Regions from separate parts of the Inediibacterium massiliense genome, predicted to be linked through region 1. Evidence: riboswitches for the same ligand, from Rfam matches in the RefSeq annotation. Region 1 holds a riboswitch; each other region holds the start of a gene.
The links. A riboswitch is a leader RNA that binds a small molecule or an ion and turns the genes downstream of it on or off. The one in region 1 is predicted to bind cobalamin.
Positions count from the first base shown of each region.

Region 1 (11,042 bases):
GTGGAAAAACAACTCTACTCAATATACTCAGTAAAGTCATTCCCTTTGATAAAGGAAAGATTATAGGTTTAGATGATTTATCCATTTCTTATCTTTTTCAAGAACCTAGATTATTGCCTTGGAAAAGTGTACAAAAAAATATTGAGTTTGTTTTAAAAAAAGTTTATAAAAAGGAAGAAAGAGAAAAAATAGCAAAGGAATATATAAAGAAAGTCGGGTTAGAAGGTTTTGAAAATTATTATCCAAAAGATTTAAGTACAGGGATGAAACATAGAGTCTCCATGGCAAGAGCATTTGCATATCCTTCTGATTTACTTCTTATGGATGAGCCTTTTACAGGATTAGATATCAAAACAAAAAACGAAATGATGAAAATATTTCTACATTTAGTTCATACAGATATAAAAACTATTGTATTTGTTACTCATAGCATAGAAGATGCTGTTTTATTAGGAGATGTTGTCTATATATTTAGTGATTCTCCTGTAAAAATAAAAAAAACCTTCTTTATAGATATAAAAAAGGAAGAAAGAAATTTAGATCATATGAGAAAGAATATAGATCATATAAAATATATATTAAAAAAAGCCTGAAAATCAGGCTTTTTATTGTATAAAGAAAACCACCTGCTATGCGGGTGGTTCCAAAGAGCTTTTAGCGATGAGTATGTAATAAAAGACCTCCTTTTGTTAAAATAGAAAAGGTTTCGTCAGCCAAATCTAAGAAACAAAAGGAGGTCGTCACAGTGGACGAGAGTAGTTTATCACATACGAAATGGGATTGCAAATATCATATAGTATTTGCACCAAAATTTAGAAGAAAAGAAATATATGGAGAAAAGAAAACAGAAATAGGAAAGATTTTAAGGCAGTTATGTGACTGGAAGAGTGTACAAATAATAGAGGCAAATGCTTGCCCAGATCACATACATATGTTGGTATCAATACCACCAAAGATGAGTATTTCAAGTTTTATGGGATTTTTAAAAGGTAAGAGTAGTTTAATGATATTTGAGAAATATTCAAATTTGAAATATAAATATGGGAACAGACATTTTTGGTGCAGAGGATATTACGTAAGTACAGTTGGACGTAATAAAAAAGCAATAGAACAATATATAAAGGAACAATTGCATGAAGATATGATATCTGATCAAATAAGTATAAAAGAATATATGGACCCTTTTAAGGGTAGCAAGTAAAGGGTTTTGCAGCTGGCGAAACCAAAAGCGCCTTAAGGCGCAAGCACATAACCGGCCCTTATAGGGCTGAAGAAATACCACCAGCTAAGCTGGTGGATGATTATTATGCTCTTTCAAAACTTCCACAATCTGTGCATTCTACTGTAGTCGCATTGGTTTCATGTTTGACAACTTCTATATGATCTAGACTACACTGAGGAACTGACTTTGCATGATATTTACATTCTGTTACATTACATCCAATACTATTATTTGCTTTCATAAGTGAGACCTCCTTTTAAGGATTCATAAATAGTATATGCTCATGATAAAGAATTTATACGAACAGGAAATAAAGGTATAAAAGGTATAGATAAGAAAGATAGTAATATTTTAAATTTGAATAATTACAGGACTTGTGATTTATAATAATATATGATATATTTTTAAATGACTTTTAAGTGAAAAAGGGAGTAGCCGCAAAATTTTTTTGCAAATACGAATCAACATACTGGTGAAAATACCTGGTTCTATTTACTTTTTTTAAAAAGGGGCGAGACTTTTAGCTTAATAAAGCTATTTATTTAAATAGCTTTATTAAGCTATGAGTCTCGCTTTTGATATTTTGTACAAAGAAATATAAATGTAAAAAGGAGGACCAAAATGCTTACATCATTTGTAAAATCATTATTTCTTATTTTTATGGCAGAAATGGGAGATAAAACTCAAATCCTTGCCATGACTTTTGCTACTAAATTTAGAGTATATGAAGTGCTGATAGGTGTTTTTATAGGTTCGTTTCTAAATCATGGAATAGCTGTAGCTTTAGGAAATTATCTTTCCAATTTGATTCCTTTAGATAAAATGCAGATTGCAGCAGGAATTTTATTTGTGGGCTTTGCTTTTTGGACACTAAAAGAAGATGAGGAAGAAGAAGAGGAGGAGCAAAAAAAGAATATAGGACCTATTTTGACAGTCGCAGTCGCATTTTTTATAGGAGAACTTGGAGATAAAACTCAGTTAAGTGCCATTACATTGGCAGTAGATTCTTCACATCCTATATTTGTATTATTAGGAACTGTATCAGGAATGATTCTTACGAGTGGACTTGCTATTTTAATAGGCAGTCAAATTGGAGATAAGATTCCAGAAATTTTCATTAAAATATGTTCTGCTAGTATATTTATGATCTTTGGAGTGACGAAATTATATCATACTCTTCCTAAATCTTATATCAATTCTGTCAGTGTAAGTATATTTTTTATTGTAATAGGAGTCTGTATCTATATTGTAGTAAAACCTATGATAAAATCAAAAAAAGAAGGAATTTTATCTGTTTTTAAAGAAGCAGCTATTACTCTTTATGATCATACCCACAATATACAAGAAAGTTTAGAAAAAATTTGTCTTGGGGAAAAAGAATGTGGCATATGTGAAGGAAGACATTGTATGATTGGATATACAAAGAAGCTTATCAAAAATATTATTCAAAATGAATCTTTACCAAAAGAAGAAATAGGTATTTTAAAAGAGAGTTTAAATAAAAATTTTGACGAAGGAAGAGTCATAGATAGTTTAAGTGCAGTACTTATGTATTTTCATAAGAGCAAAGAGGAAGAGTATGAGATAGATGAAAGGATTCATCAAGTGAGAAATATGCTAGAAGTCATATTGATAGGAGAATTTTTAGAGTATAAAGATATGAAAAGTTACCTAGAAAAGTTAAAGGGGAAAAATGAAATTATAGCTAGTAAGGTAGAAGATAGAATATATAAAAATATAGAATGATCACATAAAAGACTATGAATTGTCACAAAGATGCCACAATCTATAGATATAATAAACTTATCAAAGAGAGGAGATGAAGTTTATGAAAAAAAGAATGATTGGTTTGGTATTAGGAATGTTAGTGATAGGATCTAGTATGGGGGCTTTTGCAGCAGAGGAGCCAGTAAGTCAAAATAAGGTAGGTATGAGATGGAGTAATTTATCTGTAGAAGAAAGAATGACTCAAAAAAATGCTCATATTGATGAACTTGTAAAGAATGGAGAGATTACAAAAGAAGAAGGAGATCAGTATAAAAAAGTTATTGAAGAGAGAATGAAAGAATGTACAACTCCTGGAGAAAATAGAGATCAACATGAAAGATTAGGGTTAGGATTTGGAAAAGGGCAAGGCAAAGGAAATGGACAAGGAAGAGGATGTTAAATGTTCCTTATTTGTATGACTTTTCTAAAAGATAATTTTAAACAATATGTAAGGTCTGATAAATCAGACCTTAGTTTTTTTGGGTATAATAAAATAGGAGGTGAAGCAATGGCCAAAATTCTTGTGGTAGAAGATGAAAGCAGAATGAGAAGACTGATCAAGGATTATTTAACAAAAGAAGGCTTCTTGATTGTAGAAGCAGAAGATGGGAAAGAAGCGCTAAACTTATTTGATGAGGCAATTGATTTGGTTATTTTGGATATTATGATGCCTAAATATGATGGGTGGACAGTTTGTAAAGAATTAAGAGAAGTATCTAAAGTTCCTATTGTAATGCTTACAGCTAGAAGTGAAGAATCTGATCAATTGTTTGGTTTTGAGTTAGGAGCAGATGAATATATTACAAAGCCATTTTCTTTAAAAATATTATTAGCTAGAATAAAAGCTCTCTTAAAAAGAATACAAAAAGAAGAAGAATTGATACAGATAAGAGATATGAAGATTGATCATAGTGCCCACAAAGTGTTTATCAATGAAAAAGAAATAGATATAACGCCAAAGGAATATGAACTCCTTTACTTTTTAGCAAAATATGAAGGAAAAGCTCTCTCAAGAGAACAATTGTTAGATCAAGTATGGGGATATGATTATTATGGGGATTTAAGAACTGTAGATACACATATCAAGAGATTGAGAATGAAGTTAAAGGAAAAAAATAGTTGGATTCAAACTGTTCGAGGAGTGGGCTACCGATTTGAGGTGAAGAAATGAGAAATTCCATAGGTATGAAGCTATTCGTAGGAATTATGATATTTATTTTGATGATTGTGACCATATCATGGATTTTTCATACAAAATATATTGAAGAATATTATTTGCAAAGAAAAAAAGAAAATTTAATTCAATATGAAAAAGAAATTGAAAATACATATAAAGAAAATCCACAAAATTTGAATGATACTATAGGAAAAATAGAAAATGTTTTAGGAGGAAATGTTGTCATTATATCTTCTAATGATTCATTTTATGGGCATGGAAAAGGAAAGATGGGAGTTATGTTAAGTCAAGAAGTATTCAAAAGGGTTTTGCAGGGAGAAAAAGTAATGGAAACCTTTGAACATCCTAAATGGAAGGTCAAATTTTTAGTATTTGCAGCTCCCATAGATGATAAAATCATTATTTTGCAAAGCTCTATTGCATCTATACAGGAAAGTGTGATGGTTGCAAAAGAATTTTATATTTATATAGGTATATTCTCTTTAATGCTTGGGACTTTTATGGCATTTTGGTATGCAAAGAAATTTACAAAGCCTATTGTAGCTTTAAATGAAGTAGCAAAGGATTTGGCAAAGTTAAAATTTGATACAAAATATGAAGGAAACAGAAAAGATGAAATAGGACAACTTGGAAATACTATGAATTCTTTATCTCATCAATTGAATGAAACTATAAAAGCATTAAATATTTCAAATGAACAATTAAAAAAAGATATAGAAAAAAGAAAAAGAATGGAAGAGTTAAGAAAAGAATTTATTGCAAATGTTTCCCATGAATTGAAAAGTCCTATTGCACTCATTAAAGGATATGCAGAGGGGCTTTTAGAAAATATAGTACAAGATGAAAAAAGTAAAAAATTTTATTGCCATGTGATTATAGATGAGACAGATCAAATGGATCAACTAGTAAAGGATTTGTTGGAACTTTCTAAACTAGATTCGGAAAATATAAAATTACAAGTAGAACCTTTTTCTATAGAAGAACTGATACAAAAGATTTATCAAAAATACAATTATGTATTCATGGAGAAGAATATAAAAGGGCAGATTCAAAAAAATGGAAATAGCTGGATTGCAATAGGAGATCCATATAAGTTAGAACAAGTGATTTTAAATTTTATAAACAATGGAATTCATCATATAGGAAAGGAAAGAAAGCTAGTCATTTCTCTTGAAGAAAAGAAGGAGACTATAAGAATTGGAATATATAATACAGGAGATTTTATTCCCAAAGAAGAAATGGATAAAATATGGGATAGTTTTTATAAAATAGATAAAGCAAGGACGAGAGAGTTAGGAGGAACGGGATTAGGACTTTCTATCGTAAAAGGAATTTTAAAGCTCCATAAAAGTTCTTTTGGAGTAGAGAATAAGAAAGATGGAGTTGAATTTTGGTTTGAGATCAAAAAAGGAGATCAATAGCATGTGTACTAGACAAATTACTTTTTATACATTGGCAAAGCTAAAAAGCTATACAAAGACCGCACAAAAGTTAAATATTACCCAGCCAGCAGTTACTCAACATATAAAGTATTTAGAAGATCTGTATGGAGTAACTCTCATTCAAAGGAATGGGAGACAGATATTTTTAACAGAAGAAGGTAAGCTTTTATATGAACATATTGATCAAATATTGACTATGGAAAGAAAATTTATTCGAACTTTAAACAATCAAAGTAGTATTATCAAAAGATATAGATTAGGAGCTACAAAAACAATAGGGTCTTATATTATTCCAGATTTATTAGGAAAATACAAAATAAGTTTTCCAAATCATGAAGTAATTTTAGAGGTATCGAATACAGAGCATATATTAAATAGATTGGATGAAGGAAAATTTGATCTTACATTAGTGGAAGGGAATTTTAAAAAAGAGAAATATGATTCTATTTTGTTTAAAGAAGATGAGTTGGTTCCTGTATTTTCAAGTGATCATCCCTTATGTAAAAAAAGAGAAATAAAGATAGAGGATTTATTAAAAGAAAATTTAATCATTAGAGAAAAAGGGTCAGGAACAAGAGCTATTATAGAAAATGATTTAAAGGAAAAAGGATATGATTACAATATTTTTATGGAAATAGGAGATATTACAGCCATTAAGTCTTTAGTGAAATGGAATCTTGGGTATACATTTTTATCAAGAGAAGCTATCAAAGAAGAAGTAAAAGAAGGAAGTCTAAAGGTTATAGAGATGAAAGAATTTATGATGAAAAGAGCTTTTTATTTTATTTGGAGAAAAAATGAGAAAAATTCTTTTATAGAAGATTTTATTCAATTTGCTAAAAAAATATGATTTTTCATTTTATATAAAATGGAAAATTATATTTTTTTTAATTATTTATGGAAAAATACAATGGCATATGCTATAATGTAGTCGTACAAAATCAATATATGTCGATAGGTGTCTATAGAAATATAGATGAAAAGGGAAGCAGGTGAAAATCCTGCGCGGTCCCGCCGCTGTAAAATGGTAGTCTTAGCTTATATCCACTAGGAAACTGGGAAGGAAGGCAAAAGATAATGACCATAAGCCAGAAGACCTGCCTGTTATGACGAGCACATAAATCCTACGGGTCATAGGGGGGTGTACATAGAAATGACTTTAAAAAGTTCATATTATTTTGTGTGTAACCTCTCTTTTTGAGAGGTTTTTTTATTAGAAATTTCCAACAAAAAGGAGGTGATATGATTGTGGACTGCAATTTTTACTATGATGTTTGCTTTATTTGTATTGAGCGTAAAAACAGGAATGATTTTAGGAGTATCTTCTACAAATAAAAGGTATATGGCTTTGATTAGCTTTTTATTTTCATTGGTTTTGTATTTTTTAAGTATTTTTCTAACCAGCCATATGAAATATATTGCTCATTTTATTGATCGTTATACCTTTGTGGGTTCTATGATGCTGTCTGTATTTTTAATTTATTTAGGACTTCATCATTCATCTTCACAAAAGGAAAGTATGGGTCATAAAATACTTGCTTATCTACCTTGTCCTTTTTGTCTGTTGGCCATGTCTATTAGTGTCATGCTTACAAAAGGACAGTTAAAAAGAACAGATCATCTACTAGAAATGATTACAGCTATTTTGTTTTTTGTATTTATACTTTTAGTTGGGTTTGGAATGAAGTGGATGATAGATTGTCTCAATATAAATCCATCAAGTATATTCAATAGCATATTGATTTTCTTTGGAATTTTTACATTGCTTTTAGGATTGTTTATTCCTAATTATGTAAGTGCTGCAAAAATGGGTTTTTCTCCAATTAAAGTGGATTCATTAAAAATATTAAAAGCAGTATTTGTTGGAATGACTGGGGTAACTAGTATTGGATTCATTCAATATAAAATAAAAAATTAAAGGAGGATACAAAGTTGAACATTGTAGGTTCTAAGTCACTAACTACTATATTACATGCCATTGCTCAAAGCTTTTTAATACCTGTAATCGTTTTTTTGCTTTTGATGGTTTTATTTATTTTTATGGAGTTTGGTAATTTTATTGCTGAGTGGCAAAAACGAAAAGAAAACAAAAAAAATGAGTTAATGGAAGTATTTTGCCAGGTACAAGATGAAGTTTGGAAAAAGAATAATTTATGTCAAGTAGTAGAAAAAAGCGGATTGCCTAAAAGACAAAAAAATGTATTGCTTGATTATATTGAAAAAAAGGATATAGATGTAAGCTCTAAAAAAGCGTTGGCTATAGATATTTTGGATCAAGAAGAATCTAGAATAAAAAAAATATTAGACAAAACAGATTTAATTACAAAGCTTGGTCCTGTATTGGGACTGATGGGAACATTGATACCATTAGGACCGGGACTTGGGCAGCTTGGACAAGGGGATGTGGCAGGACTTTCTGAATCTATGATTATTGCCTTTGATACTACTGTAGTAGGAGTAGCCGCTGGTGCATTAGCATCTATTATATCCAAAGTAAGAAAAAGATGGTATCAAAAGGATTTAAATCGCATGGAAGTGTTATTAGAACTTATTGATGGAGGGGAAGAAATTGATCAGGAGACAGAAAAGAAGAATGTTAGAAGAGGAGGAAACTGATCCACTAGCAGGTATGGCCAATCTGATGGATGTAATGATGGTATTTTGTTGTGGACTTATGGTAGCTTTAGTTGTTTCTTGGAACCTTCAAAGTGTTATTTTTAAGGAAAAGACACCAGAAGAAAGACAAAAAATGCAACAAAGACTTCAACAAATTATGGAGGTGGATAAAGGAAAAGAATTAAAAGAAGTTCCTGATTTTGAAGAGGGCTCAGGAGAAGGATTTAATGAAATGGGAACTGTATTTCAAGATCCTAAAACAGGAAAATTGATTTTGATTGAAGGAGAAGTAAAAAAATAAAGGTGGGAAGAAAATGAAAAGGTATTATCAATCTTTTATGATCTTTATGATCTTATTTACTATGATTTTAGGAATGAATATGTCTTTTGCAAATGCACAAGGGACTACAAAAGTTTTGATTTTTGTAAGTGATACTAATGTGGCGCCTATTGCTCAAGCTTATGGAGAAATTAAAGATAAGTATCCACTAGATTTAAAGATTTTTAGTAAAGATGTAGATATAGAAAAAGTAAAAGATGAGTTAAAGGATACAAATATTGTACTATTGGAGATGGTAGGTTCCCAAGGAATTGATAATTTAGGACCTATGATTAAAGATGCTCCACAGTCTTGCCATATTTACATTACAAGAAGTAGTGATTTTAGCAAAGATTATCCTTCGTTAGATTATACTAAAGATGAAGAATTAAAAGATTATTTTGTAAAGGGTGGAGTAAAGAATATGAAAAGACTCCTTCTTTTCTTAGGAAAGCTAGGAGGAATGGAAGTAAATGAATCTATCAAAACAGTAACTATGCCGGAGCGGTTCATTTATCACCCAGATGCAGAAAATATTTCATTTGATGTAGATCATTTTTATAAAACTATTCAAGAAGTTTTTCAAAATGATCCACAAAATATGGGAATGATTACAAATGATATTCATCATACAGTACAAAATACTGTATATGGATCTGAAAATGCAGAAAATATTTCTTTGCTAAATGGAATGATAAAAGAAAGTGTAGTAGATGCAGTTTATGAAAAGAATTGGAAAGATATGATTTTTTCCTTTGAAAACTCAGATAACTTTTTAAAGACTGTAACAAATTCTGTTTATGATAAGGATGATCCACAAAAAACAGCTATGATCATAGATGCAGCTTATAGATCATTAAAAAATCAAAATGGTGTGACAGCAGATGATTTATATGATGCGATTATGAATCAACTCAATGGAACTGCCGATGCCGCATTGATTGAAAAAATAAAACAAAGTATTACAACAGAGCCATCTATGCCAGGAATATTTGAGGATTTAAAAGCATATAAGACTTGGTATCAAACAAGCAATCATGAAAAAGATGGACCATGGATTGGAGTAAGTACTTACAATAGTTATTTTAAAAATGAAGATATAGAGATGCATAAAGCTTTATTAAAAGAATTAGAAGAAAATAATGCCAACGTTATATTTACCCTTACAGATGCTAAAAGAGAAGAATTAATCAATACGTTTTATATGGAAGAGCATAAACCAAATATAGATGTATATATAGCAGCAATGGGATTTAATTTTATTAGTGGAAAACCTGAAAAAGCAGTAGAAATTTTTAAAGATTTAAATATACCAGTGATTACACCTGTATACAGCAGTGATTTAGAGGATTGGGAGAAAAATCCTGCTGGTATTTCTAAAGAATTATATTGGCAAGTAGTACTTCCTGAACTAGATGGAAGAATTGAACCTATTTTTATGGGAGGCAAAAAAGAAGTAGAAAAAGATCCTATTACAGGAGCAGCGATTAAAAAGCAAATACCTGTTGATTATAATATAGAAAGACTTAGTGGACGTGCCATTTCTTGGGCAAATTTAAGAAATAAAAAAAATGAAGATAAAAAAGTAGCTTTGGTTTATTACAATCATGATGGAGGAAAAGATGGAATCAAAGCATCTTATTTAAATGTAATAGAAAGTGCATCTAATGTGTTAGGGGCATTAAAGGAAGATGGATATACAATTGATCAAAATACAGATGCAAAAAGTTTAGAAGAGATGATTCAAAGACAAGGAAGAAACGTAGGTAGTTGGGCACCAGGAGAAATGGAAAAGCTATTAGAGGAAGATGTTTTAACAATCCCTGTAGATGAGTATATGAAATGGTATGAAAAGCTTCCTCAAGCCTTAAAAGATCAAGTAGAAAAAGAGTGGGGACCAGCTCCAGGAAATGTAATGGTTGTAGATGGAAAGATGATTATTCCAGGAATGAAGATGGGAAATGTATTTGTAGGACCTCAACCAATGAGGGGATGGGGAGATGATCCAAACAAAATTGCCCATTCGCCAGAGCTTCCTCCAACACATCAATATATTGCTTTTTACTTTTGGCTTCAAAATGACTTTAAAGCAGATGCAGTGATTCACTTAGGAACTCATGGTACATTAGAATGGTTGCCAGGGAAAAGTGTAGGATTAGGAGAAAAGGATTGGCCAGATCAATTAATTGGAAATATGATCAATATTAACCCTTATATTATGAACAATCCAGGAGAGGGAACACAAGCAAAAAGAAGAGGATATGCAGTGATTATTGATCATTTGACTCCTCCTATGGTTCAACCAGAGCTTTATGGAGAGTTGGTTCAACTTCAAAATTTAGTAGTAAGTTATTTAGATGAAATGAAAAATAATAATGAAGCAAGAGCTTTAGAGCTTCAAAAACAAATTATAGAGATGGTAAAAAATAATCATATTGATCAAGAAATCAATATCAATCTTGAAACAAACTTTTACGAAGCAGCAGAGGATCTTCATGA
Region 1 is NZ_LN876583.1:188,640-199,681, reverse strand. It holds gene BN2409_RS01280 (ABC transporter ATP-binding protein) at 1-593, shown strand, start outside; gene tnpA (IS200/IS605 family transposase) at 746-1,201, shown strand; gene BN2409_RS16670 (DUF1540 domain-containing protein) at 1,305-1,463, opposite strand; gene BN2409_RS01270 (TMEM165/GDT1 family protein) at 1,844-2,968, shown strand; gene BN2409_RS01265 (hypothetical protein) at 3,051-3,389, shown strand; gene BN2409_RS01260 (response regulator) at 3,498-4,160, shown strand; gene BN2409_RS01255 (sensor histidine kinase) at 4,157-5,587, shown strand; gene BN2409_RS01250 (LysR family transcriptional regulator) at 5,589-6,458, shown strand; cobalamin riboswitch at 6,550-6,727, shown strand; gene BN2409_RS01245 (DUF2162 domain-containing protein) at 6,855-7,526, shown strand; gene BN2409_RS01240 (MotA/TolQ/ExbB proton channel family protein) at 7,541-8,224, shown strand; gene BN2409_RS01235 (DUF2149 domain-containing protein) at 8,202-8,525, shown strand; gene BN2409_RS01230 (cobaltochelatase subunit CobN) at 8,539-11,042, shown strand, end outside.

Region 2 (11,042 bases), on a different contig from region 1:
TGCTTTTGAAGGGCCATCATACACATACTTGTATGATCTATACTTCCAAAACTTCCTTGCTTGTCTTGACTATTCATTAATGCTTTTATAGCGCCTTCTTCATTATATTGTGCCTTGGCCATATCAAGAGATATGATGCTCCAAGCTAATTGAGTAGATTGATTTCCTTCTCCATTGATTTCAAATACTCCATTTGGTTTTTGAGCCTTGATCAATAGATCTACATATTTTCCATCTTCATATTTTTTGGGGTCAAAACCTTTTGCAATAATTCCTATTATATTTCCTGCATAATCAGTTGGATATCTACATTCTGTTTTTTCTTTATATTTTTCCTTTATGGTTGCTTTATCATGATCTAAATCATCACTTGTATAACAATATCCTATAGCTTCTCTGAAAGTAAAATTTTCTTTTTCTTTATACTTCTTTCTTAGAGATTTTATAATTTCTTCAATTCTTTCTTCATTTGTTTTTTCTTTTTCTACAGAAGAATCTTCTTTATCTGTATGAAAAATAAAACTTTCTTTTTCTCCTTCTACTAATACGTATCCTTGATATGATTTGTTGGTATTTACTTGAGATTGAAATTTGAAATTTCCATCTTTGTCTGTTAATACTTGGTCAAAATAAACTTTTTTCTTCTCATCATTAATTTGAATACTAATAGGTTGATCTTTATAATCACTATGACCACTAATGATTATATTTTCTCCTTTTATTTGTTGCTCTATTATAATTTGCCCAAAGGAAGTCATACTAAGTGATACTATCATCCATAAAGACAATACAAGCATTCCTATTTTTCTTTTATTCATATTTATAGTCTCCTCTATTGTATAGTTATTTCTATAGGATTTCTATTATAAGAAATACCATGGTCTGAATCATCCCATACAAAGCCTCTTGCTGTATATTTCCCTTTCTCTGGAACATATACAGATGAAGACAATTTTATTTCTTCATTAGGTTTTATTTCTTCATTAATATAGCTATGATTTACCATTTTATTATTTTCATCATATAATCCCACCATTAAAGCTACTTTCTCTGACTGATTTCCTTCATTTTTTATTTTCAATTTTAAGAAAGCTTCCTCTCCATTTGAAAAACTTATTGAATCTATTTTCTCTATCCATAAATTTCTTTTTACATGAACCTTTTCTCCTCCATTGGTAAAAGCTTTCAAACAAACATTTGTATTGGGTTCATAGAAAGTTATATCTTTCCAATCATTTCCTTCTGTACTAATATAACTTTCTCCTTGGTTTGATCTTGCTTTACTAGACTTAAATCCCTTAGGACTTTCTATGGCTATAGGATCCTTGCTCCCTTTTGTTATTAATTTTACAATCACTGCGAATTTCTCATTTTTAGAAAGTTCAATAGAGTCTATAGAAATCGTATGGTAACCCATAGAATCTATTTTTCCACTTTTGATTTTTTCTTTTGTTGAAAAAGAATGGATATCTTCAAAATTTCTGCATATCCAAATTTCATATTCTGATTCTTCTCCTCTAGTATAAAAACTTACTCCACTTAATTTTTCATTTGAAGCTTTAGCTTCAAATATATTAGAGAACCAGGCTGTATCCATTCCAAAACCATATTCTGTAGTTTGTCCTAATGGGTCATATTGATAAATATTGTCATATTGTTTTTCTCTTCCTACAAAAACTGCGTTTTCAGTATCTCCTATATTAAAATCATAATAAGAGATATAAAAATACCCTTCATCTCCAAAGCTTGTTCCCCAGCTGTTTTTACATAAAAATGCTCCGTCTCCATATATTTCATTGCTTTTAAAATTTTCCTTTGGATAATCATCATCCCATCCTATTATGGTTACTGTATGGTCATATCCTTTTAATTTGCTAGTACTTCCATAAGCTTTTTTTTCTTTATTATAATAATCATCATCCCATTTTATATTTGTATAAACCGCTCCATAAGTGTGGATTGCTTTTTTTATTTTTTCGTTATCTTTAAAATCCTTTCTTTTAGGGATAAATATTACATCTTTAATTTGAGCATCTTCTCCATATATTTCTCTTTTAATAGGAGTTCCCAAGTACGGATCTTTTTCTTCTAGGACAGGTCCTTTAAAACTTGCAAGGTAAGCTACAGCCATATAAATATTTCCTCCATCGGTAGGTTTTAAATCAAAACCATGATGGGTCATCATATGGTTTTCTGAAAAATCTATGTCTATATTCTTATCCTTCATATTGGATTCTAGGGAAGAGAGGGCTGCAAAAGCCCAGCATCCATTCACCTTTCCTTGATCCCTTACTGCTGTTACTCTATTTTCTTCTCTTAAATCATACTTTTTAGGCAAAGCTGTATCTCCGTAAGAAATACCTAGTTGAGCAGTCAGTGTAAAAATACAGCTACATGCAATTACAATCAGTATCTTCCTATTTTTTCTTATCATATTTTTCTCCCCTTTAGTTGATACTTATCACTTTTACTGGTTTGGATAGGTCTATTTTTTCATCTGTCAAAAATACTTTTATTTTATATTCTCCACAATCAGGAATAGCAAATCCAGGAGATAAAATCGTTTCTTCTCCATCTAATAATTCTTTTTCTATACTACTTCCCTTTAATACTTTATTGTTTTCATCTATTAATTGAATGACACAAATCATATTGCTAGATTGTATTCCTTTATTCTTTACTTTCATTCTTAGTTTTACTTCTTCTCCACAATGAAAATCCTCTTGATTTAATAAACTCCATTCTAATTTATTATTTTTTACATCATTTGTAACTTTTACTTTACAATAAGCTGCAACAATATTTAAGCTTTCATCCTCATAAACTGCACCAATCATATATTCTCCTTCTTTATCAAATCTTAATGTAGCATTTCCAAGATGATCTGTTGTTATATTTTCTCCATTGATCATATAAGGCTTTTGATTGACTAGAATTTGAGCATTTTTTACATTTGTTTTTTCACGATTTGTCATATCTGTACTTATATATGTCTTTAAATTCAAAGTAAATTCTTCATTAGGTTGAACAACAACTTGTGTTTTATCAAAATAAGAATAAGATTGTTTTTGATAATCCTTCACATAAAATACACATATAGAATCTCCATCCTTTATGGTTGTATTTACAAAATAGTCATTTACATATTGATTATTGATATAATACATCCATCCACTATTAGGTCCTTCTTGTCCTTCTTTTAATCCATTGATATTTGATAAAATAGATAGATCCATTCCTGCATCAAATTTATTTTTATCCGTACAATCTATATCTTTACTCTTTAGAGCTTTTATAAGAGCATTCATAGCTGTTGGAGCTTCTTTTAAAACAGAGTTTCCATTTCCATATAAAGCCATATCAAAATTATCTATTTCTAATTCAATTTCTGGTACGATGATATCTTTTAGTCCTTCTACTCTGACCTTTACCTGAGCTGATTTTTTATTGATAATATCTATCGAAATAGACTCACAAACATTTTTATTTTCCTCTAAAACAGCTTTTATCACTACTTTTCCTGTAGATAAAGCCTTAAGATATATTTTTCCTTCTTCTTCATATATGTTTGCAACATTTTCATTATCTACAGACCAAATACATTTTACTCCTTTTATTTCATTGCCTATTTTATCAAAGGAATTTGCACTTAATAAAATAACATCATCTTTTCTTATTTTATTTTTATTACATTGTATTTTTACATTTTTTATTTCCAAATCTTCTACACTTAAATGCATCTCATTTTTTATAGTTGTACCTTCTACAGTGGCCGTAATGGTTACATTTCCTGTTTTTTTTCCATTAACTACCCCATTTTTTACACTGGCTATATCTTCATCAGAAGAGGACCATACAATAGAAGGATTCTCTATCCAATTATATTGATCGTCAAAAGCAACTAATTGTAGCTTGAGCTCTTGTCCTATCAAAATTTTATCATTCTTTGGTTTTAATATAGAAACGGTAGCCACATCTTTTGGCTGAATACTTTCATCATATTTGATAGAATGAATTTCAAACATAGATTTATTTTCATACATATCCACTAATGCTGCAAAAGCATTATAAGTAGCTTTCTCATTTTTAAAATCTAATCCTTCTCCTTGACAAAATCCTGAATTTTTTAAATCTCCTGTAGGAGATACAAACTTACTTTTTAACATACTATCTAACATTGTTTTTTTATTTTTCATCCATACTTTATCATAAAGGGGATTGATACCATTAGCAATTAACCCTTGGATCACAGTTCCTGTTGTGATTGGACTATTTTTAAAATATCCTCCATTTGCATCAAATCCACCATCTTCATTTTGTTGTTTTTTGATATACTCTATCCACTCATTTATTTTTTCCTCAACCCCACCTATATCCTTATGCTTTGCCAATGCCGTTAAAGCCAACGCCTCTGATTTTATTTCTTCATATCCTGAAACATTCTCTTTATTAGATACATTCATTAAACATAACAATGCTTTTACAGCTTCTTCTTTATTGTAATCTGCATCTACCATATCTAGCGCCATAATACAACAAGCTAGTGTTTCAATGTTTTTAGAATCCATAGATTCATTAATAATGAACTGTCCCTTATTTTCACCATCTTTGATTTGATGTGCCCTTAATAGGTCTACATAATTCTTAAATGTATCTTTTTTAAATTCATCTTTTCTAGGATCTTGCCCACTTCCCCTAACCGCAATAATCATTCTTGCATATTGAAGAGCCGTAGGTCTTGAATATCTATATATCTTCTTTTGAATCATTTCTTTGTCCATTCCTGCTGTTATCGCTGCTGGAGCTGCTAAAAATTCATACTGATTATATTCTTTATAATAACCTTTTAAAAATTCTATTTCCTCTTTAACTCTTTGTTTTAAAACTTCATCAGATATTCCTGATTGGATCTGAATTATAATTTCATCTGATATTTCTTTATTATTTTCTAAATACGCCTTTATTTTTACAGTTCCTTCTGCTAAAGCTCTTATGACTCCATTTTCTACTGTTGCTTTTGTTAAATCACTGCTTTCCCATAAAACAACTGGATTTTTTATTTGATAATTTTGTTCATCATATACAATAGCTTTGATTTGTAATTGATCTCCTTCTGTTAATACAACCGACTCGTTACTTTTTATTTCTATTCTAGAAGGAGCTCCTTCTTTTACATATTTAATATTATGATACATAGAAGCCTGTGCCTTTAGATCTACCAAAGCCCCCATAGCTGCATTTGTTTGAATATCTGCTACGCTTCCATTAAATGAACTTTTAAATCTTTGTCCATCTCTACACATAAGCATTGCATCTACTAAATTATTTTGATTTTTATACTGATCTTGTATCCTCCAATATTCGTCTAAAGGACTCTCTCCTATTGCTATGATTCCCTGAATCACTGCACTTGTAATCAAACAGCTTTCTTGATTTGAAAAGGAAGTTTCTTCTTTTATTAATCCCGATTCACTTTGTGCACTTTTGAAAAACTTTTTTATACCATTAATGGCATCTACCGCACCATCTATATCTTTATGTTTTGAAAATGCAATCATTGCTTTTGCTGTTAACTCCATATCTGGATTTTCATATCTTTCAAAATAGAAATTTCCATTATCATCTTTTTTTATTTTATGTATTAAAGCTTTTACAGCTTTTTCTGAATCATATTTTGCATTAGTCATGTCTAAAGCAATAATAGCATAAACAAGTTTATCTTCTTTGTTTTCATCTATATCTTCATAAAAGACAAATGAATCATCAAGTATTTTTTCTATCTCTTTTTTGGGATCTTCATTCACTGCAATAAGAGTCATAATATTTTTTGAAGTATTTAAAAGGTCATATGTTCCTGCATCTGTTGGAAATATCCTTTTTGTATTGTTAATTTCCTCTATATCCATACCTGAATATCTTAGTGATAATGCCAATTCTCCTACATATTTGCTTAAAGTATATTCGGATCCATAAAAGGTTGGATTTTTATATCGTATTGTAAGCTCCTCTATAGCTTCTTGAATCTTTTCTTCTCTTGTTTTTGATTTTGTAACTTCCAATGTAATACTATTGCTTTCTATCATTTCTTTATCTGTACTTTGAGTCACAGCCTTAATGCTTACATCTCCCTCTTTTAGGGTATGTATTATATACTGTTCATCTATTGTTACAATATCTACAGGTTCTATACTCCATTTTATTTGTGGATTTTTTATTTCTTTTTTATTTTTATCTTTAGCTATAACATTTACTTTAATATTTCTTCCACATTCTATTTCTTTTATATCTTGATCTAAAGAAATATTTATATGATCTATCTCTCCAACTTCTTGAATAGGTTCATCCTCTACTACTGTAATTTCTATTTCCTTTGGCTCACAATTTTTACAGTCTTTGCTTTCTATTTTTATTTTTACTTTTCCAACACTGATTCCCGTTATATTTCCTGTATCTTCCTCCCATTGGCCTGCCTTGGCTGTTGCTATTTTTTCATCTTCACTGCTCCAGCTATATTTTGTATAACTTGGTACATCTCCATCTAAATCATCCCAGTACGTATCTTCATTTCCTTCATCATCTACTACCATTGCATATAAGCTTATTGTTTCTCCTACTTTTATTTCTGTTTTTTTTGGCTTACTTCTAAATGCTATGTGTCTTTCATATTTAGGTCTGTCATCAATTACTGTAATTTCTATTTCCTTTGCCTCACAATTTTTACAGTCTTTGCTTTCTATTTTTATTTTTACTTTTCCAGCACTGATTCCCGTTATATTTCCTGTATCTTCCTCCCATTGTTCTCCCTTGGCTATCGCTATCTTTTCATCTTCACTGCTCCAGCTATATTTTGTATAACTTGGTACATCTCCATCTAAATCATCCCAGTACGTATCTTCATTTCCTTCATCATCTACTACCATTGCATATAAGCTTATTGTTTCTCCTACTTTTATTTCTGTTTTTTTTGGTTCACTTCTAAAAGCTATATGCTTTTCATATTTGGATTGGTTATCAATTTCTTTTATACTTTCTCCTGCCCCTATTTCTTTTTGTTCAATTTTACTTTCTTGATCTTCTATGAACATATCTTCTTCATGATCTGTTTGTCCATATACAAAATCAAAGGGTATTCCACTACATAATAAAACAATCATCAATAAAACACTCATTACTCGTTTATTCATCTTAAATGCTCCTTTCTATACCTATTTTGTTTAATTATACAAAAATCCTTGACTTTCAAAGAAAGTCAAGGATTTTTTATAAATATCTTCATAAACATTTATATACCTTGCACTTTCCTTAACCCTAGAAGGAAGTATGCTAAAAAATTTAGATAGGTCTCCTGGCTTGTGGATTAACGCTTTCCTTTCCCTTCCCAAAATAAAATATATTTCAGTGGTATGTCAAAGAATTGCTCCCCACTTACAGTGGCTGGACCGCTTAGGATTTTCACCTAATTCCCTTTTTATCTTCTCAAAAGAAGAACCTAAATTAAAATACTATGTAGTTTAAATTATAATTATTACTAAAAAAGTATTAATATGTCGAATTCAGACATGTAATATTTTATATTATTTCTCATATTTTTTCAATACTGGATATTTTATTTGAAAATTTCTTATTTTATGACTATAGATATATAAAAACAAAAATGCCAGCATATGCTAGCGTTTTTTGTTTTATTGTATGGATTTATATAATTTGTAAAGCATAACAGCTGCTTGTGCTCTGTTTGCATTTTCTTTTGGCATAAAAGTACCATCTGGCATTCCACTAATAATAGATTCTTTTACACATAATGCTGCATTCTCATTTGCCCAAGAAGCTATATTTGCTTGATCAATAAATCTTTCTAATTCATTTATACTTGCTTTTTCTTTTCCTTTTTGAGTCAGTACCTTTCCAATAATTGTTGCCATTTCTTCTCTTGTAATTTTTCCATTTGGATCAAATATAGTTTTGCTTCTTCCACTAATGAGTCCATTTTTGTAAGCAGCTTTTACATATGGAGCATACCATTGATTTTCTTTTACATCTGTAAAGCTTAATTTTGTATCTTCTGTATCTAATTGAAGCATTTTTGTAATTAAAGTTGCAAATTCTGCTCTTGTAATAGATGCACTCGGGTCAAATAGCTCTTTACTTCTTCCATTGATGATACCTTTTTGAGCCATTTCTTCTATAGCTTCCTTTGCCCATTCATAATCTTTTAAATCATGAAATCCTATTTTTATTTCTTCTTTTTCTACTTTTTGAGCAAAATATTTGCTAAAATGACTTGTTTCAAAGGTAACCATCTTTGTATCTTGATCATATTGACCACCCATGTTTTCTATAGTTTCCTTATCCTTTAGATAAAATACTTGCACTACTTCTTCTTTTTTAACTTCTCCATTGTATAAAATAGCTACTTTTATTTTTTCTTTAAATTCTTTAATCGGTTTTTCCCCTAAATAAACTGTCAAATCTACTACTGTACTTTCTTTAGGTATAAAAGAATACAATGTATTTTTTTCTATTTCCTTTACATTCAATATAATATTGTCTTTTACTTCCTCAAATGTATTTTGTGTAAGGGTAAACACTGCTTTTTCTGTTTTCACAAGAACTTTTTCTATATTGTTTTCTTTTGCTATTTTTATTGTATTAGCTGGTAAAATGGTTTCTACTTCTTGTTTATTTATATTTGGCATTTGAAGAATCATCTTGCCTTCTATATTCTTAGCTTCTATATGATTTTTATTACATTTTTCTTCTAAGATTTTTACTGTATTTTCTATATCCTTAGCCAATTCCTTTACAGTATTTTCACCTACTACAATAGTTGCTTTTTCTTGTTCTATATTTGCTTTTTCAATTTTTTTTGTACTTGCTTTTTCCAAAGTCTTTTCCATAAGCTTTTGAGTATTTTCTATAATATCTTTTGCATTTTCCTTGCCTATTCCTTTAATTACTTTTCCATTTGCATCTATAAATTCACCTGCTAAAATAGTAACTTCTTTAGAATCATTTATTTTATCCATAAGCTTAATAGTATTTTCTATATTTTCTTTGACTACTTGATTGATTTCTTTTTGATTCTCTGATCTAGATATTTTTTCTGAAGCTTTTCCTAATATATTTACTATTTTTATATTTTCTTTGACTACTGTTTTTGCTCCTTCTTCACTTTTTACTTTTTCTATAGCCTTTTGTATAGACTTAGAAAAATCTTTCCCATAAAATACTAAATTTTTAACATCTTCCTCTGTTTTTATTTCTTCTACTTTTTTATTCAATTGCTCTGCAACATCACTAATGGCCTTTGTAATATCTTTTTCGTTTACATTTTTATCCTTGATCATATTTTGAATATGGTCTATTTGATTTTGCACTTTTTCATTTTTTTTGGAAGAAACACTGCCTCCTCCTCCAATATCTTGCCCAAGATCTACCGTATAGAGCCATTTAATTGTATCTCCATTATGTACTTGTACAACCCCTGCTCCTACATCTGGAAATTTTTCATTTATAGAAAACATCCATCCACTTTTTTTACCTTTATCAAATTCTCCTTGTCCATCTATGCTTGCAATATATCCTTCTCTATCTACATAACTTTTATTATTTTGTTCTAATATTCTTTTTGTAATACTTAATACTGTATCATTTTTTTTCATCTCTACTTCCGTATATGGCAATATAATTCCTTTGTATCCTTTTATATATATAGAAACCCTCTCTTTATTATTAGAATTATTATGATCTCCACCATTTACTAAATTTAAATCTACTTCTTGTTTATCTCCTTCAATATTAAACCTAGCTTTATATTTTTTATTTTTGTCCAATGAAAACGAAAATTTAAAATTCCCCTCTTGATCTGTTTTTCCTTGATTCATATAGTATTTTTGAGAATCATCAAATACTTGCAATGATACTGGGGCATCATAATGATTTGTATTTCCTATGAACTGAATTTCCTCCCCATTGATTCTACTTTCTATATGAATCTGTGCAAAAGAAGATATAGTCATGCATAAAATCATACCTATAATACATAAAATTTTTTTCATTCTTTTCCTCCTCAACAATTATATACTTTAGCTTCCCTATAATAGAGAAGCTAAAGCCTATTCATTATTTTTGAACTTCTACAACAAAAGGATTGATTAATAGTATATTTTGATCTTCAAAATTATCCCATACAAAGCTTTTGACTTGATAATTTCCATTTTGAGGAACTAAAAATCCTCCAATCAGATCTTTACTCTCTCCTTGATTTATATTTTCTATCACATAAGAATAATTGATCATTTTTCCATTGTCTTGATTATATAATGCAATAATCAAAGTAACATTTTGATTATTTTCTCCATTATTTTTCACTTTTACTTGTACTTTTGCTTCTTTTCCATTTTTAAATACTTCTTCTCCTATTTTTGTAATATCAAAATTTTTCATAGGTAAAGCTTCTACCTTTAGTTCTATTGTATCTTGAATTTTTTCATTTCCAACAACCTTAGCAGTAATGCTTACTTTTCCTTCTTGAATTCCTCTTACAACTCCAGCTTCATCTATTGTTGCAATTTTTTCATCTAAACTTTTCCACTCAATTTTTTCTGTAATGATTTCTTTATTTTCTTCATCCCATATTTTTACATGGAGTTTTAAAGTGTTATTTACTTTGAGTGCATTTATATTTGGTTTTTGAATCTCAATCTTACTAATACGAGTTGGTTCTACATCAATCATTCTCAATTCGTGATACATAGACTTTCCTTTATATAAATCAGCTAAAGCCATAAAACATTGTTCTGTTACACTGTTAATTTCTGATCCATACTCAGATTTATTTTCAAAATGATCTTCTACTTTAAATGAAAGTAAAAAATCTAACATATTTTTTCCATTCTTTACCCATTTCTCTTGTAATGGATTTTCTCCTACAGCAATCAGCCCTTGAATCACAGCAGCTGTAGTATATGGATTGTTTTGTCCCCATGCCACAAATCCTCCTGTATCTTGTTGCTGTTTATGAATATATGAAACCCCTTGAT
Region 2 is NZ_LN876585.1:162,933-173,974, reverse strand. It holds gene BN2409_RS03500 (S-layer homology domain-containing protein) at 1-818, opposite strand, end outside; gene BN2409_RS03495 (C1 family peptidase) at 833-2,434, opposite strand; gene BN2409_RS03490 (Ig-like domain-containing protein) at 2,448-7,184, opposite strand; cobalamin riboswitch at 7,319-7,508, opposite strand; gene BN2409_RS03485 (S-layer homology domain-containing protein) at 7,683-10,058, opposite strand; gene BN2409_RS03480 (prenyltransferase/squalene oxidase repeat-containing protein) at 10,123-11,042, opposite strand, start outside.
Region 2: linked by a shared signal. The riboswitch ahead of BN2409_RS03490 (Ig-like domain-containing protein) and the one ahead of BN2409_RS01245 (DUF2162 domain-containing protein) in region 1 are both predicted to bind cobalamin.

Region 3 (11,042 bases), on a different contig from region 1:
TTTTATGAGTGGTAAAATTACGATTCAAAATATATTTCTTCCTTTATTTATGGAGATCTTTTGGGGAATTGGATTGATTAGTACAAAAAAGAGAATATCACAAATGAAAATACCAATTGTATGGAAAAATTTTATTATGATGATATTTATTTTTATGCTTATTATTGTGAGCAGTATATTATTGTATTGTTACTATGAATATGCAAGTTTGGTTTTAACTACTGTTTATGATAAAGATATACCTATTTATTTCTTTTTAAATCCAATACTTAGCTTTGTAGGTACTTTGTATATGCAAGTTGGAGGAGGAAACCAAATGGGAGCTACACCAATATATATATTTTATATATTCTGGGCTTTATGGACTTTTGTTATGAATATATCAAAGCCTCGGGAGTGTAGACAATGAATTTAATAGAGAATACTTTAAAAAAACTAAGAATAAAAATATGGATCGACCGAATTATAAAATCATTGATTTTTAGCTTAGGGGTATTTAGTATTTCTTTTTTTATTTTTATGATTGTCATTCATTTTTATCCTATTGTATATAGTTTTCAAAAAGCTATGGCCGTTATGAGTATTTTTATTTTTGGAGGGCTGTTGTTTGGAATACTAAAAAAGCCAAGTTTATATGAAGCAGCTTCTATAGGAGATCAATTAGGTTTTCAAGAAAGATTTTTAACCTATGTAGAATACAAAGAAAGAAAAGATTGTATCATAAAAATATTTATAGAAGAAGTAAAAGAAGCTTTGGAGGATTTTCCTATTTTAGAAAAATATAAAATAAAAATACCTGCAAAAGTAATTTTAGCAAGCATTCTTATGATTAGTTTATCTATAGGAATTTATTTTATACCTTCTTCTTCTATGGAAATAGCATCAGAAAAAGAAAATATTCATAAAGAATTAAAAGAAGAAGCAAAAAAAGTTGAAGAATTAAAGGAGAAAATAAAAAAAAAGAATCCTTCAAAGAATATGATCACGTCCCTAGAAGAGCTACAAACTGAACTTGAGAATTCTTATGATTATGAAAGTGGAGCAGCTCATATTTCTTCCATTCAAGAGCAAATAGAAAATGAAAATGATGATCAATTTATATCAGAAATATTGGATGGAATTTCTTCAAAACAAAAGCTTCAAAGTCAGTGGATCAAAAATCATGAAGAAGCTTTAGAAAATATAAAAAATACTCATTTTTCTAAAGATGAAAAAGAGAAAATAAAAGAAAATATAAAAAATATGATGAAAACAAAAAATGAAGATCAAAAGGAAAAATTAAAAAAAATCAATACAGCTTTAGAAAAAAATAATACAGGAAAAGAAATTGCAAAAGCATTAGAAAATGGTAAGAAATCACAAGAAGTCAAAGAATCTTTAGATGTAAAGCTTGATGCTATGAAGGAAAGATTATTGGCAAAAGGAGAAAAAGGATTTAAAGGAAATGGTGGAGAAGAAAAATTATCAGATTTTGCAAAGGGAGAAAGCAAAGAAGAACAAAATGGAGAATTAAGCCAAAATTCATCAGATGCTTTAGCTCTAGGAAATATGGGAAATCAGTCTATGAAAAGCTCTAGTGGTGTTGGAGGAGATAAAATAGATGGAAGTGAAGGAGAAGCTTTAGAAGGAAAAGTAAATAGACAAGATCAGTCTACAAGAATTGGTGAGAACAAAGGAGATTCTTCTTATTTAAAAGGACAGTGGAATGATGGGGGAGCCATCAAAGATGGAAAAAAAGAAGAAGTATCCTCTCAAAGGGGAGAAGAAGTTTCTTTAGAGGGATATGAAAGAGATTTTAAAAATACTCAAATGGATTATGTAGAAAAATTGACAATTCCTATCAAACATAAACAATTGGTGCTTGAATATTTTAAGAAGCTAAATGGAGGAGAAGAAGATGGAAGAAAATAATATGAAAAATTTTGCAAATGATTTTGAAAACATTGTAGTAGAAGTGAAAAAACAAATTGTAGGACAAGATGAGATCATTCAAAATGTTTTAATAGGAATCATTGCAGGAGGAAATATTTTGATGGAGGGTGCTCCAGGTCTTGGAAAAACAGTTTTAGTAAAAACTTTTTCAAAGGTTTTAGACCTTCCATTTTCAAGGATTCAATTTACTCCAGATTTAATGCCAACAGATATTTTGGGAGCAGAAATCGTAAGAAAGGATAAGGATCAGTTATCCTTTCAATTTGAAAAAGGTCCTATTTTTACAAGCCTTCTTTTAGCAGATGAAATCAATAGAGCTACCCCTAAAACTCAAAGTGCACTCTTAGAAGCTATGCAAGAGAGAACTGTAACAGTAGGAAAAAACTCATATATCCTAGAAGAACCCTTCTTTGTACTGGCTACTCAAAATCCATTAGAAATGGAAGGAACTTATCCTCTTCCTGAAGCACAATTAGACCGATTTTTATTTAAATTAAATGTATCATTGCCTCAAAAGGATGCTTTATTTCATATGATCGATATTAGCACAGGAGAAAAATCTTTAGAAATAAAAAAAATAGCAACAAAAGAAGATCTTTTAGAAATGAAAAATACAGCGAAAAAAGTTCCTATTGCAGCCAATATAAAGAATAAAGCGATTGATCTTTTAATGAGTACCCATCCAGACCAAACCAATATAGATATCGTAAAAGAATATGTACAGTGCGGAACAAGTCCTAGAGGAATCATATCTATGATTTCAGCAGCAAAAGTAAAAGCATTATCAGAAGGAAGATATCATGTTTCATTAGAAGATCTATATCATGTAGCATTACCTTGTCTAAGACATAGAATGTTTTTAAATTTTAAAGCAATGGCAGATAAGGTAAGTACAGATGAGATCCTTATAGAAATTATAAAGAAGGTGAAGTAATTTGGATCAGCTTTTAAAATCCCTAGAACATTTTAAAATTATTCCAAGAAAAAAAATAATAAAGGGAGGAAAAGGAAATTATAGAGGAGCTGGTCTTGGAAATTCATTAGATTTTTATGGACACAAAGAGTACAACTATGGAGAGGATCTAAAAAAAATAGACTGGAAGGCTTATGGAAGAACCCAAAAGCTCTATACAAAATCCTTTGAAGAAGAAAGACAGATGGATGTAAATATTATTTTGGATGATAGTTTATCTATGGACTTTGGAGAGCCTAATAAGTGGGAGATGGCAAAGCATATTGCTTTAGGATTAGGTTATATTACACTCAAACAAAATGATTATTTAAATTTTTATACTATAAACTCTACATTAAAAGAAATTATGAAAAAAAGAAAAGGGAAAGAGCATTTTTATGAGTTGACACAAAAGATAAAAAATATTCACCCTAAAGGGGATACCCATTTTGAAAATATACTCAATATGAATACTTTTTCATCTGGAATTACTTTTTTTATTTCAGATTTTTTTACAAAAGAGTTAGAGAAAATTATAGATTTCTTAATCATACAAAACCAAGAAGTTATTTTATTTCATGTTTTGTCTAAAGAAGAAATCAATCCATTATATGGACAAGAGTTAAAGCTTATAGATGTTGAAACAAAGGAAAGTAGAAAAATAGAAATGAACCATCAAATGAAAGAAATATATAAAGAAAAAATGAAAAATTTTATAGGAAATATAGAAAAAAGCTGTACAAGTAGAAATGGAAGATATGTATTGTCTCAAACCAATGGCAATATCATCCATATCTTTCAAAAAGGGTTAGGGGGAATTTAAATGAGATTTTTAAATCCCTTAGGACTTTTATCAGGACTTTCATTAGGAGCTATTCTATTTCTTTATTTTAAGAAAAAACAAGTCATAGAACAAAAGGTTTCTAGTTTATTTCTTTGGGAGGAAGTCATCAAAGAAGTAGAAGGAGTAAAATCGAAAAAAATAGATCATTGGATTTTACTACTCATTCAGCTTTTTATTGCTTTACTCATTGTATTTTGTATTGCAAAGCCTATAGGGTATGAATCCTTTAAAGGAAAAGAAATAACTATAGGATTAGATTGTTCTTATAGTATGAAGGCTATGGAAAAAGGAAAAAGTCATTTTGAAGAAGGGAAAAATAAAATTTTTAAAATCCTTCAAAATACAGATAAAAATACAAAGGTAAATTTAATTTTATTAAAGGAAGAAAATAGTATACCTATTGAAAGAGGAAGCAAGGAAGACATTAAAAACTATATCAAAAATATTCATTGTACAGATGAATCTCTGGATCTTACGCATGCTTATGAAAGTATGAAAAATTTTTCTGGAAAGAAAATGATTGTGACCAATAAAGAAATTCCAATAAAAGCTTCCATAGTAAAGGTAGGAGAGAAATTAAAAAATATAGGAATTCATCATATAGACTATGATTTTTACACAAAAAAAGCTTTAGTTACTATTGAAAATAATAATAAAGAAGATGAAGAAATACTTGTATCTATGATGAATGAAAAAAATCAAAAGGATATGAAAAAAGTTAAAATCAATGGATTAGAAAAAGAAAATATTTCTTTTCATGTTCCAATAGATTCAAAAAAAGTTAAAATTCAAATAGAAAATGAAGATATGTTAAAGGAAGACAATACATCTATTTTGTTATTAGGAGAAGAAAATCAAAAAAGAGTATTTTTAGGAATTGAAAATGAATTTTTAGAAAAAGCACTACAAAGTATTCCTTACATAAAACTTGTGAAAAAAGAAGATCATCCTGAGCTTTATATTGTAGACCAAATAGATCCTTCTTTAAAAAATCAAAAGGTATGGGTTATGAATCAAGGGGAAATTTTAAAAGATCCTGTAAACATTTCAAAGAAAGATTCTATTTTTGTAAAAGATATGACTCTTAAAAATAGCTATACAAAAAATAGTATTTCTTCGAAAAAGGGATATCTTCCAATATTAATGGCAGAAAAAAGACCTTTGATGACGTATGGAAAAGAAGATGAAAAAAGAGTAGAAAGTATAGATTTTAAGTATAGCAATATCGTATATACTCCTGATTTTCCAATTCTTATTCAAAACACAATAGATTGGTTTTTAGACGGAGAATATTTAAATTTCTATCAACCTCCTAAGCCTATGGTAAAAGGAGAATTGAAAGATACAATAAAAACAGAAAATAATAAAATAGAAAATATAGAAATTCATTTTACAAAATACATAGTATTTTTCATACTTTTACTTATGGTTTTAGAATGGGAGGTGTACCGACGTGCATCTTAATACAATAAATATATACTACATCCTTTTTAGCATAGGAATTTTAGGATATTTTATATATCAAAGCTTTGTATATAAAAATTTATTTCCTAAAAAAAAGTATATAGGATGGATTCTTTTTAGAATGATTGCAATTTTATCATTGATTTTAGTTTTATTTGGAAGTGAAATGGTACTCACTAGTAAAGATACAACTACTTTATTTTTAGTAGATCGATCTTTGAGTTGTGAAAATCATAAGGAAGAAATAGAAAAAGTTATAAATAATAATATAAAAGATAAGAAAAATAAAGATGAAATAGGTGTCATTACTTTTGGGAAAGAGCCTATGATAGAAATTCCGCTTACCAAACAAATAAAAGAAGTAAATCTTCAAACAAAAGTAGAAGCACAAGGAACAAATATACAAAAGGCTATAGATTATTCCTTATCTTATTTTCCAAAGAATAGAAATAAAAGACTCATTCTATTTACAGATGGAGAAGAAAATATGGGAAGTATAGAGGAGATCGAAGAAAAAATAAGTCATAATCATGTAAATATGAGTATATATCCTTTGAAAAACGAGAGGGGTAAGGATGTAGAGTTAAAGGAAATCAACCTTCCTACAAATATTCATATAGGAGAAAATGCTCCTGTAACGGTTCATATTAGAAGTAATATAGGTACACAAGGAGAATTTTATCTTTTTGAAAATAATGAAAAAATCATACAAGAAAATGTAAAAGTAGAAAAAGGAGAAAATGAATTTACATTCAATATTCCGATCAAAGAGAAAAGCACTTTAAAAGGAGAAATTAATTTTTTAGAAGATGAAAATGGAAAAAATAATATTTGTACCACTTATATAGATACAAAAGAAAAAAGCCGCATATTACTTATTGGAGAAAATGAAGATGTAGGAAACATAAGAAATCTATTGAGTCATTTGCCTGTAGTATATGAAGAGTGTACTATAGAGCGGGCTTCTTCGGATCTCAACTTTTTATCTTCCTTTGATTCTATTTGTATGGTCAATATACCTTACGAAAAAATAAATAAAGAATTTGAAAAAAATATCAATACTTGTGTAAAAGAACAAGGAACAGGTCTTTTATTTATAGGAGGAGAAAATACTTTCTCACTAGGAGGATACAAAAATACTTTATTTGAAAAAGTATTACCTGTAAATTGCAAAATGAAGGAAAATAAAAAGAAACCTAATACAGGACTTGTTTTATTAATAGATGTATCTGGAAGTATGGAAGATACTGCAAATGGTGTCAAAAAAATTGAGATGGCAAAGGAAGCTGCTATAAGATCTATAGATATACTAGATCAAAATGATGAAATAGGTATTTTAGCTTTTTCAGACAAATTAGAATGGATTGTTCCAATGAAGTCTGTAAAAGATAAAGAAAATATAAAAAAAGAAGTAGGAAGACTAAAGTCAGGTGGAGGTACACTTATTCAGCCTGGAATTTATAAAGGAATAGAAAAGTTAAAAGATACAGATACAAAAATAAAGCATATGATTTTATTAACAGATGGACAAGGTGAAAAGGAAGGCTATGAAGCAATAGTAGAAAAGTTAAAAGAACAAAAAATTACTTTATCTACTGTAGCCCTAGGACAAGATTCAGAAAAAGATGTATTAAAAAAATTAGGATATGGGACAAAGGGAAGAAATTATATAGCATTAGATTATTATACGATTCCTGAAATATTTGCAAAAGAAACTTATTTGGCATCTAAAAAATATCTTAATCAAAGAACTTTTACTCCAAAGTGGGTAAATTCATCTTTCTTAGAAAAGACAAGTATCCCTTCTTTAAAAGGCTATATAGGGACAGGTATAAAGAGTGGAGCTACACTCCTATTAAAAAGTGATGAGGAAGACCCTATTTTAGCTTCATGGAAATATGGACTAGGAAATGTAGTAGTATGGACTTCAGATTTAAATGGAAAATGGAGTCATGATTTTATCCTATGGGATCAATTTGAGAAAATGTGGTCTAAAATTATCAACTATACACTAGGAGAACAAAATAGCTCTATGAAAATAGAAACAAATATAGAAAATGGGGATGTAGAAATATTTGTAGAAACAGGAAAAAAAGGAGATCATCAAAAAATAGAAGGGGTATTACAAGGGCCTAATGAGAAAGAAAATATATTCTTTGATGGAATGGGGGCAGGCAAATTTTATAAAAAGATATCCCTTTCAGAGGTAGGAGAATATGCATTAACGATTAAACAAAGAGAAAATGGTAAAGTCATAGAACAAAATACAAGAAGAATAAAAATAGATTATTCTCCAGAGGATCGTATGGTACAAAATAAATTAGATGTTTTAAAACTTTCTACAGATGAAGAATATGTCAATGAAGATACCCATTTATTTTCACTTCCTATAAAAAATAAAAACAAAGGGTATTTAGCATTAGATTTTATATTGCTTCCTGTTGCCATTTTGGCATTTATAGGAGATATATGGATTCGAAAAAGATAAGGAGGGTTTTTATGAAAAAGTGTAGAGGATTATTGTTTTTATTAAGTTTTTTAATGATTTTTAATGTATTTATGTTTGATGCAGATGCAGCAAGTAAAGTGAGTAGAGATGATGTATACAATGCTGCTCAAAAGACTATTAAGTACTATCATGATACATACAAAGATAGAAAATATGAAGGAATATTAGATTGGCCTGCATTAGGATTATTTGGATTTGGAGAAGATGTAGCAGGACCTAAGTGGACAGTAGATGGTAAAAATGGACCTTACTTTAGAGAACAAGAAGTAAAAGCAGCAAAGTTAGAGCCAGGATATTGTGAAAATGGATTAAGATCAGGAGTGAATACAGATTTTCAAAGAACGATTATTGCTGTATGTGCTTCTGGAAAAGAACCAAGAAATTTTGGAGGAAAAAATTTAGTAGAAATTGAAAAAAATACTATGCTTCCAAATGGACATTTTGCAGATAGTGTAATGGATAATGAAACAGGAAAGCCTGTAGGAGAAGATTTAGTCAATGCTCATATCTTTGGAATTATTGCAATGCATTGTGCAGGAGAGCCTATTCCCAATAGAGACAAATGTCTTTCTTGGTTAGAAGGACAACAAAATTTAGATGGGGGATTTACCTTTGATGTAAAAAAATTTGATGATCCAGAGGATTATAAATTGGTGGAATCAGATGTAGATATGACTGCAGGAGCACTTATGGCATTTGCTATATTAGGAGAAGATGAAAAAAATCCTCATGTAAAAAAAGCATTAGATTTTTTACATAATAAACAATTAGATAATGGAGGATTTGAGTCTTGGGGAACAGTAAATCCAGAAAGTTGTGCATGGGCAATTCAAGCCATAACTTTATTAGGACAAGATCCTATGGGACCCGAGTGGACGAAAAAATCTGGAGGAAATCCTGTAAGTGCTCTTTTAACATTTCAAATCAAAGATGGAAGCTTTGTACATGTACTAGAGGAAGAAGATTTACCAGTTTATAGTAATGGCATGTCTACAGAACAAGCTTTATATGGTTTGGCTGATGCATATAATAAAAAAGCCGCTTATGACTTGCTTCATGAAAAATATAGATCTACTGCTGAAAAAAATTTATTTTCTGATTTAAAGGATTCAGATTTTGCTTTTAAAGAAATTATGGATTTAGTTTATAATTATGTATTATCAGGATATGAAGATGGAACATTTAAACCTAAAAAGAATGTTACAAGAGCAGAAGCTGCTACTTTATTAATCAATACTTTAAATTTAAAGAAAGAAAAAGAAAATTATACAGGATCTATTAAATTTATAGATGTAGATGAAAATCATTGGGCAAGCAAAGCTATTGGACTTTGTGATCAAAAAGGATACATCAAAGGAACAGGAGAAAATACTTTTGCTTCAACTGAAAGTATTACAGGAGAACAACTTGCAGTTATCTTGGTAAAAGCCAAAGGTTTAGAAGGAGAAGTAAAAAATATAGATGCAAATGGACAAAGCTGGTCTTATCCTTATGTAAAAATAGCAAAGGATCAAGGATTACTATATGAAGGGTTTAAAGAAAATGAACCTGTAAATAGAGCACAAATATCATGGAGTTTATCAAAAATAAAGAATAAATAGATTGACAAAAATAATAAATGCTATACTATTAAAATATAAGGGAATATTATAAAAAAATGTAAAATATTAGGTTGAATTGAAGATTAATAGGGAATTAGGTGAAAATCCTAAACGGTCCGGCCACTGTAAGTGAGGAGCTATATTTCATATACCACTGGGAAACTGGGAAGGGAAAGAAAAGCTATGATTCACAAGTCAGGAGACCTGCCTAATATTTTGTAGAGATCCTTCCGAAGAAAGGAGAAATACACACATGTATAGAATATTGAAAAATATTATCTATGGTGTAAATCTCTATCTGATAATGAAGATAGAGATTTTTAAATTAAGACCCGCTTGATCCTCCTATTTTAAAATATATAAATAGGAGGGAGTTAAGATGAGTCAAAATGATATGATGATGAGTATAAATGCTAAGGAAAAAAAGTTAATTGAATTAATCAGAAAAATTGGATATGGAGAAGTAAAGGTAATTATACAAGATGGATATCCTATAAGAATTGAAGAAGTAAAGAGATCTATAAAACTATAATAGAATTATTCTATATTTTAGTACAGGTTTTTACAGCTTTATACATTATATATTTAGGTTCTTCTATAGGACATGAAAAGGAATGATTCACAAGTCAAAATAACTGTCTGAATATTCAGTGATACTTACAAGAAAAGGCGCTATACAAAATATAGAATAAATATGACATATTTTGTAGAAACCTACCCAAAGAAAGTGGGTTTTTGTAGTATCTAAGTAAAAGCTGACCAGAAAACTGGAGGCATCACTTAAAAATAGTGATGCCTTTTTTGTATATAAAATCTTTTTAAGATTTTATATAAATTTTATGAAAATTGGGGTGATGAAGTTGTGATATAGAAGATGAGATTTCTATAGAGATTAAATTTTAATAATGAAAGGAAGGGTATTATGTGTACAAAAAATTTTAAAAAGATAGTATGTTTTTTAGCTGTATTTACTATGGTATTTGCAGGTTATAGCTTTAATTTCAGTGGAGTGGCAAGTGCACAAGGTAATAAAAGTACAGTAGAAGCAACAATAGAAATCAATCCGCCAGAAATATATCCAGATGAAGAGGTAGAGTTGACAATAAAAGCACCAAAATATGCAAATTCAAGTGCATTTAATCTTTATCTATTAAATGAAGAGGGAGATATTATAAAACAAGGAAATAGACCAGTACAATTTGCAGGAGTAAAGTTTGACAAAGATGGAAATGGACTATTGTCAGTAGGAGCTCCATGGGATCCATTAACAAACAAATTAAACTTTGGTGAATCAGCTGGATACTATACATTGCAACCAGGGAAATACTATTTAGGTATAGGAGATAGATCAAAAATAGATGATGAAGGAGTAATTGCAAAAGCATTGCTTACAGTAAAATAAGCATACTAGAACTATTATTTACAGTAAAATTGAAAGGAAGGATATTATGAAGCAACAATTTAAAAAACTATTATCATACTTAATAGTTTTTGCTATGGTATTTACTACTGCAGGCTTTGAATGTATGAGCTTTATGCCGTCCTATGCACAAGAAGAAGATCAAGTAGTGCAAGATGATGAACAAAATGAAGAAGCTACAGAAACAATTGTAAATAATCAAGAAGAAATAAAAGATGAAGAAATAAAAGATGAAAGTGTAACAGATGAAGAAGTAAAGGTAGAAGAAAATAAAGAAGAACAAGAAGAAATAGAAATAATACAAGAAAAAACAGAAGTAG
Region 3 is NZ_LN876585.1:95,797-106,838, forward strand. It holds gene BN2409_RS03365 (hypothetical protein) at 1-409, shown strand, start outside; gene BN2409_RS03370 (hypothetical protein) at 406-1,911, shown strand; gene BN2409_RS03375 (AAA family ATPase) at 1,898-2,866, shown strand; gene BN2409_RS03380 (DUF58 domain-containing protein) at 2,868-3,707, shown strand; gene BN2409_RS03385 (BatA domain-containing protein) at 3,708-5,192, shown strand; gene BN2409_RS03390 (VWA domain-containing protein) at 5,182-7,680, shown strand; gene BN2409_RS03395 (S-layer homology domain-containing protein) at 7,692-9,302, shown strand; cobalamin riboswitch at 9,354-9,528, shown strand; gene BN2409_RS03400 (DUF2292 domain-containing protein) at 9,682-9,834, shown strand; gene BN2409_RS03405 (hypothetical protein) at 10,225-10,704, shown strand; gene BN2409_RS03410 (prenyltransferase/squalene oxidase repeat-containing protein) at 10,751-11,042, shown strand, end outside.
Region 3: linked by a shared signal. The riboswitch ahead of BN2409_RS03400 (DUF2292 domain-containing protein) and the one ahead of BN2409_RS01245 (DUF2162 domain-containing protein) in region 1 are both predicted to bind cobalamin.